Regions from separate parts of the Micrococcus sp. TA1 genome, predicted to be linked through region 1. Evidence: predicted binding sites of a transcription regulator. Region 1 holds the regulator's gene; each other region holds the start of a gene.

Region 1 (3,902 bases):
GGGCCTCCGGCACCCGGGTGCGCCGGGCCTGTTTCGCGGCCGCCAGCAGGGCGGCCTCCCACTTGGCCAGGGCCTTGGCCGTCTTGTCGGTCCGGGCGCCCTTGCCCGGCTTCCCGCCCGTCCACCGCACGATGGAGCGCTCGGCCTGCCAGGGATGGACCGCGTCCAGCCCGAGCTCGGTTCCGGCCTGGACGGCCATCAGGTCCCGGTCGCCCTTGGCCAGTGCCTGCACGAGGACCAGCTCCGGAAGCGGTGCCGGTTCGTCCGTGACGGACCGGGCGGTCGCCTCCAGCCGGTCGGGGGCGGCGGCGACGACGGTCGCCGTGACCCGGCGTCCGGAGCCGTCGGCTACGTCGAGCGGCTCCCCCGGGCCCAGCCGCATCGACTGGGCGGCGTGGCGGGCCTCGGCGCCGGTGAGCACGACGGCGTCACCGGGCGCGGTGGTGGCCAGCGAACCGGCGTCGAGGTAGAACAGCGGGTTGCTCACGGGCGATCGCTCACAGGTTCTTGAGGTTGTCCCGCAGCTTGGAGAACAGCCCGCGGTGCTCGGTGCTGCCGTGCACGGCCTCCTCACCGCGGGCCATCGCGAGCTCCGCGAGCAGTCGCCGCTGCTCGTCGTCGAGCCGGGTGGGGGTCTCCACGCGCAGGGTGACCTTCAGGTCCCCGCGGCCGGAACCGCGCAGCCGCCCGACGCCCAGGCCCTTGAGCACCTGCACCTCACCCGACTGGGTGCCCGCCCGGACCGGCACCTGCTGTTCACCGTCGAAGGTGTCCAGCGTGAGCTCGGTGCCCAGGGCGGCGGCCGTCATCGGCACGGTCATGGTCGCCAGCAGGTCGTCGCCGTCCCGCGTGAACACGTCGTGGTGCCGGACGTCGATCTCCACGTAGAGGTCGCCGTTGGGGCCGCCGCCCGGGCCGGCCTCCCCCCGTCCGGCCAACTGGATGCGGGTGCCGGTGGCGACGCCGGCGGGGATCTTGATGGTCAGGGACGCGCGGTCGCGCACGCGGCCCTGGCCGTTGCACTCGCGGCAGGGATCCGGGATGACGGTGCCGAAGCCCTGGCACGCCGAACAGGTCTCGGCGGCCATCACCGTGCCCAGGATGGAACGGACGGGGCGGCGGATGGCGCCCTGGCCGTGGCAGATGGAACAGGTCTCGGGGTGGGTGCCGGGCCGGCAGCAGGAGCCGTCACACTCCGGGCAGACCACCGCGGTGTCCACCTCGAGGGTCTTGTCCACGCCGAACACGGCGTCCACCAGGTCGATCCGCGCGGTGATCAGCGCGTCCTGGCCGCGGCGGGACCGGCTCGCCGGGCCACGCCCGCCGCCGCCCATGCCGCCACCGCCCCCGAAGAACGTCTCGAAGATGTCCTGGAAGCCGCCGAAGTCACCCCCGCCGAATCCGCCCATGCCGCCGGTGCCGTTCTCGTGGCCGGTCGCGTCGTAGTTGCGCCGCTTGTCCTCGTCCGAGAGCACCTCGTAGGCGCGGGTGACCTCCTTGAACTGGTCTCCGGCCTCCGGGGCGGGGTTGACGTCGGGGTGGAGCTTGCGGGCCAGCTTGCGGTAGGCGCGCTTGATCTCCTCGGCAGAGGCGTCACGGCTGACGCCGAGGACCTCGTAGTGGTCTGCCACGGTGTGGGGTATTCCTTCCGGACGGGATTCGTGTTCGGGTCTGATGCGGCCCGGCAGTCTACTGGGACAGGATCCTGGACAGGTAGCGGGCGATGGCGCGGACCGCGGTCATGGTGCCGGGGTAGTCCATGCGGGTGGGTCCGACGACCCCGAGCTTGGCGCCGGCCCCGGGTCCGTAACCGGCCGCGATGACCGAGGTCTCGGCCAGCGAACCGGTGTTCTCGGACCCGATGCGCACGCTCAGGCCCCGCACATCCTGCTCCATCTCGGTCAGCAGGCGCAACAGCACGACCTGCTCCTCGAGGGCCTCCAGGATGGGGCCGATCGAGTACGGGAAGTCCCCCGGTGACCGGGCCAGGTTGGCCGTGCCGGCCATGATGATGCGGTCCTCGCGCCGGGCTGCCAGCAACTGGTCCAGCTGGCCGGCCAGGACGCCCGCCAGTTCCCGGTCCTGCTCCGGCACGGTCGCCATGGCGGCCCGGAGCCCGTCGGCGGCCTGGACGGGGGTCAGGCCGTCGAGGTGGCGCAGGAACAGCTGCTTCAGGGCGTTCAGGGAGGTCTCCGAGACGTCCTGCTCGGTGGTGACGGCGCGCTGGTCCACCTGGCCGGAGGACAGGATCACCACCGCCAGGACGCGGCGGGGGGCCAGGGCGACCAGTTCCAGGTGCCGCACGGTGGAGGAGTCCAGGTGCGGGTACTGCAGCACGGCCACCTGGTGGGTCAGCTGGGAGAGCAGCCGGACGGTGCGGGACATCATCTCGTGCAGGTCATCGGAGGAGTCCAGCAGGGTCTGCACAGCCCGGCGCTCCGCGGCCGAGAGCGGCTTGACCTCGGAGATCTGGTCCACGAAGACGCGGTAGCCCTTGTCCGTCGGGATGCGCCCGGCCGAGGTGTGCGGGGCCACGATCAGCCCCTCGTCCTCCAGGGCGGCCATGTCATTGCGCACGGTCGCCGAGGACACGCCCAGCTGGTGGCGGTCCACGAGGGCCTTGGAGCCGACCGGTTCCCGGGAGGCCACGTAGTCCTCCACGATCGCCTGCAGCACCTGCATGCGGCGCGGCTGCTCGCTCATCTCACCCTCCCGTCGTCGGTCAGTGGTGCACCGGTCGTCCCGGCCATGCACTTAGCACTCGTCGAGTTCAAGTGCCAAGTCTAATACCTCTGTCCAGTCCGCTCCCGGCGCCTCCCGCCACCCGGTCGTGTCCGAGCCGTCCCGCTCCGCCCACGACCCGGTTCACGCCGGGCGCGAGCCGTTCCCCGGGCTCTCCGGGACGCCTTGCTAGCGTCGGGGCCCATGGAATGGAACAGCTGGGGACCCGGCACCCTGGACGGCGGCTTCCGGCCGGCGGCCCGCGCCGTGCCGGAGGTCCCCGCGGACCGCGGCACGGTCCTGGAGGACGCCGGCACGGGATTCACCGGGGCCGTCCTGCGGGTGGAGAAGTCCGGCGGGGTGCACCTGGTGGTGCTGGAGGACCGCAGGGGCCGGACGAAGTCCTTCCCGCTGGGCTTCGGCTTCCTCGTGGACGGCGACCCGGTCCAGGTGGTGCCCCCCGCGCCTGCCGCTCCGGGCCGCACGCTCGGGGTGACGGGCAAGGCCCTGCCGGCCAGGACGGCGTCGGGGTCCGTGCGGGTGAGCCACGCCCGGGCCCGCACCGCGCGCGCCTCCCGCATCTGGGTGGAGGGCCTGCACGACGCCGAGCTGGTGGAGAAGGTCTGGGGTGAGGACCTCCGGCTGGAGGGGATCGTCGTCGAGCCCCTGCACGGCGTGGATGACCTCGCCGGTGCGATCGCCGACTTCTCCCCCGGGCCGCAGCGCCGGCTCGGGATCCTCGTGGACCACCTCGTGTCCGGGTCCAAGGAGGAGCGCATCGCCGCGGAGGCGATGCGGGTGCCCGGGGCGCGCGGCAACGTGCTGATCGTCGGCCACCCCTACGTGGACGTCTGGCAGGTCATCAAGCCGGCCGTGCTGGGCATCGAGGCCTGGCCGGTGGTGCCCAGGGGCCAGGATTGGAAGACCGGGATCCTCAAGGGCCTGGGCTGGCCGCACCGGACCAAGGAGGACGTCGGCCTCGGCTGGAAGCGGCTGCTCTCCCGGGTGCGCACCTACGCCGACCTCGAGCCCGCCCTGCTGGGCCGCGTCGAGGAGGTCATCGACTTCCTCACCGCCGTGGGCGACTAGCAGCGGCGGATATCCACGTAGGATGTCCTACGGAATCCGGCGTAGTACCCCCACTCCCGAGAGGCAGAAGGACGTGTCACAGCAGCAGCCCA
Region 2 (3,902 bases), 560 kb from region 1:
CAGCGCGTTGATCAGCGCGGTACCGCCGCCGGCCACGATGCCCTCCTCGAGGGCGGCACGGGTGGAGGCCACGGCGTCCTCGATGCGCTGCTTGGCCTCCTTGAGCTCCACCTCGGTGGCGGCGCCGACCTGGATGACGCCCACGCCGCCGGCCAGCTTGGCCAGGCGCTCCTGCAGCTTCTCACGGTCCCAGTCGGAGTCCGTGGCCTCGGCCTCGGCCTTGATCTGGGCCACGCGGGCGTTCACGTCGTCGGCCGAGCCGGCGCCGTCCACGATCGTGGTGTTGTCCTTGGTGACGGTCACGCGGCGGGCGGTGCCGAGCACCTCGAGGCCGACCTGGTCCAGCTTCATGCCGAGGTCCGGGGAGACCACCTGGGCGCCGGTGAGGGTGGCGATGTCCTGCATCATGGCCTTGCGGCGGTCGCCGAAGCCCGGGGCCTTGACGGCCACGACGTTCAGGGTGCCGCGGATCTTGTTGACCACGAGGGTGGACAGGGCCTCGCCCTCGACGTCCTCGGCGATGATGAACAGCGGCTTGGAGGCCTGCAGGACCTTCTCCAGCAGCGGCAGGAACTCCTGCACGGAGGAGATCTTGCCGGAGTTCAGCAGGATGTAGGGGTTCTCCAGGACGGCTTCCTGGCGCTCGGCGTCGGTCACCATGTACGGGGACAGGTAGCCCTTGTCGAACTGCATGCCCTCGGTGACCACCAGTTCGGTGGAGGTCGTGGAGGACTCCTCGATGGTGATGACGCCGTCGGTGCCGACGGTGTCGAACGCGCGGGCCAGCAGCTCGCCGACGGTGTCGTCCTGGGCGGAGATGGCGGCCACGTTGGCGACGTGGTTGCCGGAGACCTCCACGGCGTTCTCGGACAGGCGCTGGTCGATGGCGGCCACGGCCACCTCGATGCCCCGCTTGACCTCGTTCGGGGCGGCACCGGCGGCCACCTGGCGCATGCCCTCGTTGACGAGGGCCTGGGCCAGCACGGTGGCGGTGGTGGTGCCGTCGCCGGCGACGTCCTGGGTCTTGGTGGCCACTTCCTTGGCCAGCTGGGCGCCCATGTTCTCGTACGGGTCGTCCAGCTCGATGTCACGGGCGATGGTCACGCCGTCGTTGGTGATGGTGGGTGCGCCCCAGGCCTTGTCGAGGACGACGTTGCGCCCCTTGGGGCCGAGGGTGACCTTGACCGTGTCGGCCAACTTGTCGATGCCGGCCTGCAGTGCGCGGCGGGCCTCATCGTTGAAGGCAAGCTGCTTCGCCATGAACGAAGCTCCTTTCGGGTGTGGACGGCGGCTCCGGGCCCGGCCGGGCATCCGGTCGCCGCGTCGAGGTGAAGGTGGGGGGCCGGCGTCGCGCCCTCCCGCGGCCCTGGGGCCGGAAGGTCACGACGTCGGCGCTGACGCGATCAGGCCCGGCCGGCTGGAGTGCCTGGCCGGGCCTGGTGCGTCAACCGGACGCGGTGCCGTGCGGGGGCACGGACCGGGTCCGGTGGAAGATCACTTGGTGACGATGGCCAGCACGTCGCGGGCGGACAGCACGAGGTAGTCCTCGCCGCCGACCTTGACCTCGGTGCCGCCGTACTTGGAGAAGAGCACGACGTCGCCCTCGGCGACATCGACCGGGATGCGGTTGCCGTTGTCATCGACACGGCCGGCGCCGACGGCCACGACCTGGCCCTCCTGCGGCTTCTCCTTGGCGGTGTCCGGGATCACCAGGCCGGAAGCGGTGGTCTGCTCGGCTTCCAGCGGACGGACAACAATGCGATCCTCAAGGGGCTTGATGGAGACAGACACGTCTGTACTCTCCTTCTCTGTGGTGGGCCAGACCACGGGGGTCCGACCGGCGTCAGTGGATTCTGCTGTGCGCCGTAGGCTGGCCAACCGTCGTCGCGGGTGCCGGATGGCAGGTCCTTCAGGCTTGGCACCCGGTGCCCCGGAGTGCCAGAAATGACTCTAGGACGAGGCTTAGCACTCGGTCAAGGCGAGTGCCAGTCGTGTCCCCGGGAGCCGCGCGGAGCGCCGGTCCGCGACCCGGCACGCGGCCAGGACTCTGGCCGCACCCGGTCACGGGCTGACACAATGGAGGGGACGCGATCGCCCCGGCCTGCCGGGCCCCGGACGGCCGCGGGTTCCGCCGCTCCGCTGATCACGGGAGGACCATCGTGTCCCTGCACGGCCCGCAGGACGGGCCCCTCGCCACCACCCCCCGATCCGCACGCCCCCGGCCGAGGCCCCGGGCGCTGCGCCGCGCCTCGCTGATGCTCGCCGCCTCGACCGCGGTCCTGGTCCTCGTGACCGCCTGCACCGGCGGGCCCGCCGAGCCGCCCACCTCCGGCTCGCCATCCGGCACGGCTCCCGGTACCACCACGCCCTCCCCCACCGGCTCCGGCGCGGAGACCGTCACCGTGGAGCACGCCCAGGGCACCACCGAGGTCCCGGCCGATCCCGGGAAGGTCTTCGTCTTCGACCTCGGGGTCCTGGATTCCCTGAACGCACTGGGCATCCAGCCCGACGGCGTGCCGGATGCGCCCTACCCCGAGGAGCTGCAGTCCGTGGCGGACGGCGCGGAGGTGCGAGTCGGCTCCCTCACGGAGCCTGACCTGGACGTCATCGCCGAGGAGGAGCCGGACCTGATCATCATCTCCGCGGCGACCGCGGACGCGTACCCCGAACTGTCCGGGATCGCCCCGACCATCGACCTGTCCGTGGACCCCGCGGAACCGATGGAGTCCTTCACCCAGAACGCCACCGCCCTGGGCGAGGTCTTCGGCCGGGAGATGCAGGTGCAGGCCGCGCTCCGCGAGATCGAGACGAAGATCGAGGATGCCCGGGTGACGCTGAAGGACGCCGGGAACACCAACGGCCTGGTGGTGATGACGGGATCCGGCGAGATCACGGCCTTCGGCCCGGAGTCCCGCTTCGGCCTGATCCACGACGTGCTCGGCGTGCCCAGCGCCACCCCGGTGATGGGCGAGGGCCCGGACGGCGCTCCGGCCTCCCCCGAGTTCATCGCCGACGCCGACCCGGACAACCTGTTCGTCATCGACGAGGACGCCGCCCTCGGCCGGCAGGGAGCCACCGCCGAGGACGTGCTGGACGACGACCTGGTCAGCGGCACGAAGGCGGCCCGGAACGGCAAGGTCATCTACCTCGATCCCGCGGACTGGTACCTCGTCGGCTACGGCCTGGACAACCTGCACCGCATGGTCAACGAAGTCGTCAACCACGTGGCCACGGCGTCCCCCACCGGCCTCGGACGGGACGCCTCCGGCACCTGAGCCGGCGTGCCGGTCGCGCCGGACCGTCAGGCCGTCAGGCCGGGGTGACCTCCACGGCGACCCGTTCCTCACCGATCCGCGTCAGCACGAGCGTGGCGTGCCGGCCGGGTGACTTCGAGCCCCGTGACGACGTCGAACCCTTCGCCCCCTTCGAGCCCTTGCCGGACATGAGCTGGCGTCGCAACTCCTCCGGGGTGACGGCCATCCCGCGCTTCTTGATGTCCAGCCGGCCCACCCCGGTCTCCCGCACCCAGCGCCGCAGTCCCTTGACGTTGAAGGGCATCACCGACTCGATCCGGTAGGCCCGCGCGAACGGCGACGCCACCGGCTCGTCGGCCCGGAAGTAGGCGATGTGCTCATCGAGCAGTGCCCCGCCCTTCGACGCGAAGTCACGGTGGATCAGGTCGGCCACCAGCCCGGCCCGGATCACGGCGCCGTCCGGTTCGTAGAGGTATCCGGTCAGGGCCTCCACGCCGCCGACCGGCACCTCGGGAGAGCCGCCGAAACGGGTCCCCGCGGTGAGCTCATGATGGCCGCCCCGGCCTCCCGCCGCCGTCGTGCCCGCCCCGGGACCGGACATGACCAGGGCGCTGCGGCGCACGCCGTCCCGGGCGAGGGCGTTGAACC
Region 3 (3,902 bases), 1.4 Mb from region 1:
GGGACACGAGAAGGCCCGGCCCCCGGGAGACAAACCGGGAACCGGGCCTTCGCCGTCACTGGCGTTCGAGGCGGGATCAGTCCCGCCCGGACGGCCGGTGATGCCTGCTAGGAGCAGGTCATCACATCATGCCGCCCATACCGCCCATGCCGCCCATGTCGTCGCCACCCGGCATGGCAGCGGCCGGCTCAGGCTTGTCGGCCACGACGGCCTCGGTGGTCAGGAACAGGCCGGCGATCGAGGCGGCGTTCTGCAGGGCAGAGCGGGTCACCTTGACCGGGTCGTTGATGCCGGCGGCCAGCAGGTCCTCGTACTCACCGGTGGCGGCGTTCAGGCCGTGGCCGGCGGCCAGGCCCTTGACCTTGGCTGCCACCACGCCCGGCTCCAGGCCGGCGTTGTAGGCGATCTGCTTCATCGGGGCCTCAATGGCGACCTTGACGATGTTGGCACCGGTGGCCTCGTCACCCTCGAGGGACAGCGAGTCGAAGGCCTTGGTGCCGGCCTGGATCAGGGCGACGCCACCGCCGGCGACGATGCCCTCCTCCACGGCGGCCTTGGCGTTGCGCACGGCGTCCTCGATGCGGTGCTTGCGCTCCTTGAGCTCCACCTCGGTGGCGGCACCGGCCTTGATGACGGCCACGCCGCCGGCCAGCTTGGCCAGGCGCTCCTGCAGCTTCTCGCGGTCGTAGTCGGAGTCGGTGTTCTCGATCTCGGCACGGATCTGGCTGACCCGTCCGGCGATCTCCTCGGCGTCACCGGCACCCTCGACGATGGTGGTCTCGTCCTTGGTGACGACGACCTTGCGGGCGGTGCCCAGCAGGTCCAGGGTGGCGTTCTCCAGCTTGAGGCCGACCTCCTCGGAGATGACCTGGCCACCGGTGAGGATGGCGATGTCGGCCAGCATGGCCTTGCGGCGGTCGCCGAAGCCCGGGGCCTTGACGGCCACGGACTTGAAGGTGCCGCGGATCTTGTTGACCACCAGGGTGGCCAGGGCCTCGCCCTCGACGTCCTCGGCGATGATCAGCAGCGGCTTGCCGGACTGCATGACCTTCTCCAGCAGGGACACCATGTCCTTCACGTTGGAGATCTTGGAGTTGACGATGAGGATGTACGGATCCTCCAGCACGGTCTCCTGGCGCTCCGCGTCGGTGACGAAGTAGCCGGAGATGTAGCCCTTGTCGAAGCGCATGCCCTCGGTGAGCTCGAGCTCCAGGCCGAAGGTCTGGGACTCCTCGACGGTGACGACGCCCTCCTTGCCGACCTTGTCCAGGGCCTCGGCGATCAGGGCGCCGATCTGCGGGTCGGCGGCGGAGATCGACGCGGTGGCGGCGATCTGCTCCTTGGTCTCGATCTCCTTGGCGGAGGCGATGAGCTCGGCGGTGACGGCCTCCACGGCCTTCTCGATGCCGCGCTTCAGGGACAGCGGGTCGGCGCCGGCGGCCACGTTGCGCAGGCCTTCCTTGACCAGGGCCTGGGCCAGCACGGTGGCGGTGGTGGTGCCGTCGCCGGCGACGTCGTCGGTCTTCTTGGCGACCTCCTTGACGAGCTCGGCGCCGATCTTCTCGTACGGATCCTCGAGCTCGATCTCCTTGGCGATGGAGACACCGTCGTTGGTGATGGTGGGCGCGCCCCACTTCTTCTCCAGCACCACGTTGCGGCCGCGCGGGCCGAGGGTCACCTTGACGGCGTCGGCAAGGGTGTTCAGGCCCTTCTCCAGGCCGCGGCGCGCCTCTTCGTCGAATGCAATGGTCTTGGCCATGTGTGCACTGTCCTTTCTGGACCTTGGCGTTGCTTGGCAGTGTTCAACCGACCTGTGCAGTGCCCGCGACGGACGGCCCTGGGCCGGGCCTCACCACGTTCAGGTCAAACTCGTGGCGCGGACCACCCGCATGCCTGCGGGCCTTGGCAGTCCGAACCACTGAGTGCTAGTCCATATTTAGCACTCGGCACACCCGAGTGCAAACATCGGGCCGGGCCCCGGACGGTTGTTCAGCGGGCAGGGGAATCCGCGTCCGGAACGCGGGGTGCGCATCGGGACGTCAGCCGGCGTAGGACGCGGTGACCACCACGGCGATGCCGGGGATCCGCCCGTCATAGACCGCCGGCAGCCCGAGCCGGGCCGCGACCGCCTGGGCGGTGACCGGGTTCGACGAGTAGAAGACCGCGGAGGAGGACACCGGGTATCCCGACCAGTTCCCGGCGGTGGCCACCGTGAAGCCGGAACCGGAGAGGGTGCCGCCGACCCGGCCGGCCAGCCCGTTGACCCGGGAGGCGTTGTAGACCTCCACCGGGAAGGAGTAGTCCACCGTCTGAGGCTCCTGGGTCTGCGTGGGAGTCGGCGTGGGTTCCGGCGTCTTCGTGGGCTGCGGGGTCGTGGTCTTCCGCGGCGTCGTACTGGGTTCCGGAGACCGGGCCGGTGGCGCGGACGACGACGCCGCCCTGGCCGTGCCGGAGGCCGACGGGTCGGCGGTCCCCGCCCCGGAACCGGGCCGGGTCATTCCCGGGGAGGTTGCCTGCCCCGGTGCCGCCGACCCGGACACCGACGCCTCCGCAGCACCGGGCCGGGCGGTCTCCTGGACCCGCAGCGTGGGCAGGATGAAGTACGAGAACGCCCCGATCACCAGGGCCAGGGCGGCGGCGAGCGAGATCCAGGTCAGCCCGGACGGGCCGGTGCCGCCGGACGGCTCCGCCACGGCCCGATGGCCGCCCTTGCGGTTGCGGTATTCGGGCACGTCATCGAACTGATCGCGCGGGTACTCAGTCATGGACCATCATCACCAGATCTTCGGCACCGGGCGGCGCCGTGGTGGCTGCCGCGGACGTGGCCACGGCCCCATGACCGTGGCGCTCAGGCCTCCTGCCGCCTGGCGCTGCGGGCCCGGTGGCGAGTCGTCCGTAGTCTACGCAATCTCTTGACCAGCATCGGCTTGTGGGCCAGGGCCTCCTGGCGGTCGAGCAGGCCGTTGAGCACCTGGTAGTACGTGGTGGCCGAGATGGAGAACCGGTCGCGGATCGCCTGGTCCTTCGCCCCGCCGTACTTCCACCACTGGTCCTCGAAGTCCAGGATGTCCCGGTCCCGCTCGGACAGTGCCGACGACGACGCCCCGGGCTCCTGCCCGCCCGCGCCCTCCTGCCCGTCGTCCTGCCCCCGGTCAGCGCGCGGGTCGTCCTCGCGCTCCGAGGGGACGGGGTCAGCTGCAGTCATGGGAAGGTCCTTCCGGGAAGTGGTCCCCCGCCGCGCATCTGTTCGGGCACCCACGGCGCTGGACGGAGTACTCCACAGTCTACTCCGCCGAACTACAGCGGTGTCATTCGATAGTCTGCACCGATGAGACTGCTCGAACCACTGGATCCCGGATGGGAGCGCGCCCTGGCGCCCCAGCAGGAGGCCCTGGACGCCGTCGGGCGCGAGGTCAAGGCCCGGCGGGCCGACGGGGAGCAGGTCCTCCCGGCGCCGGAGAACATCCTGCGGGCCTTCCGGCAGCCCTTCGACGAGGTCCGGGTGCTGATCCTGGGCCAGGACCCCTATCCCACGCCGGGGCACCCGATCGGGATGAGCTTCGCCGTGGACCGGCACGTGTCACCGCTGCCGCGCTCACTCGTGAACATCTACCAGGAGCTGTCCGAGGACCTCGGCATCCCCCCGGCCCCCCACGGTGACCTGACCGCCTGGACCGGGCAGGGCGTGCTGCTGCTGAACCGGGTCCTGACCGTGGCCGCCGGCCAGCCCGCCAGCCACCGGGGGCTGGGGTGGGAGCGGGTGACCGAGGCCGCCGTGGAGGCACTGTCCGGACGAGGCACCCCGCTGGTGGCCATCCTGTGGGGTGCCGATGCACGGAAGATGGCCCCGGTGCTGCAGCGCCACGCGCCCGCGGACGCGCCCCTGGGGATCATCGAGTCTG

What was found. Region 1 encodes HrcA, which represses chaperone genes, less so after heat shock. Its sites were predicted from a motif close to TTNGCACTCGNNNNNNNCGAGTGCNAA; they were not measured.
Region 2: groES (co-chaperone GroES) is a predicted target of HrcA. The motif match lies at 1,963-1,989, and genes of this name have one in related genera.
Region 3: groL (chaperonin GroEL) is a predicted target of HrcA. The motif match lies at 1,937-1,963, and genes of this name have one in related genera.

What each region holds. Positions count from the first base shown of each region.
Region 1 is NZ_JACHNW010000001.1:1,530,620-1,534,521, forward strand. It holds gene GGQ69_RS06715 (16S rRNA (uracil(1498)-N(3))-methyltransferase) at 1-487, opposite strand, end outside; gene dnaJ (molecular chaperone DnaJ) at 498-1,631, opposite strand; gene hrcA (heat-inducible transcriptional repressor HrcA) at 1,690-2,703, opposite strand; gene GGQ69_RS06730 (DUF3097 family protein) at 2,926-3,810, shown strand; gene GGQ69_RS06735 (DUF4870 domain-containing protein) at 3,884-3,902, shown strand, end outside.
Region 2 is NZ_JACHNW010000001.1:2,086,396-2,090,297, forward strand. It holds gene groL (chaperonin GroEL) at 1-1,260, opposite strand, end outside; gene groES (co-chaperone GroES) at 1,495-1,791, opposite strand; gene GGQ69_RS09050 (siderophore ABC transporter substrate-binding protein) at 2,160-3,275, shown strand; gene GGQ69_RS09055 (SAM-dependent methyltransferase) at 3,310-3,902, opposite strand, start outside.
Region 3 is NZ_JACHNW010000001.1:147,839-151,740, reverse strand. It holds gene groL (chaperonin GroEL) at 122-1,759, opposite strand; gene GGQ69_RS00585 (LytR C-terminal domain-containing protein) at 2,040-2,765, opposite strand; gene GGQ69_RS00580 (DUF3263 domain-containing protein) at 2,849-3,205, opposite strand; gene GGQ69_RS00575 (uracil-DNA glycosylase) at 3,329-3,902, shown strand, end outside.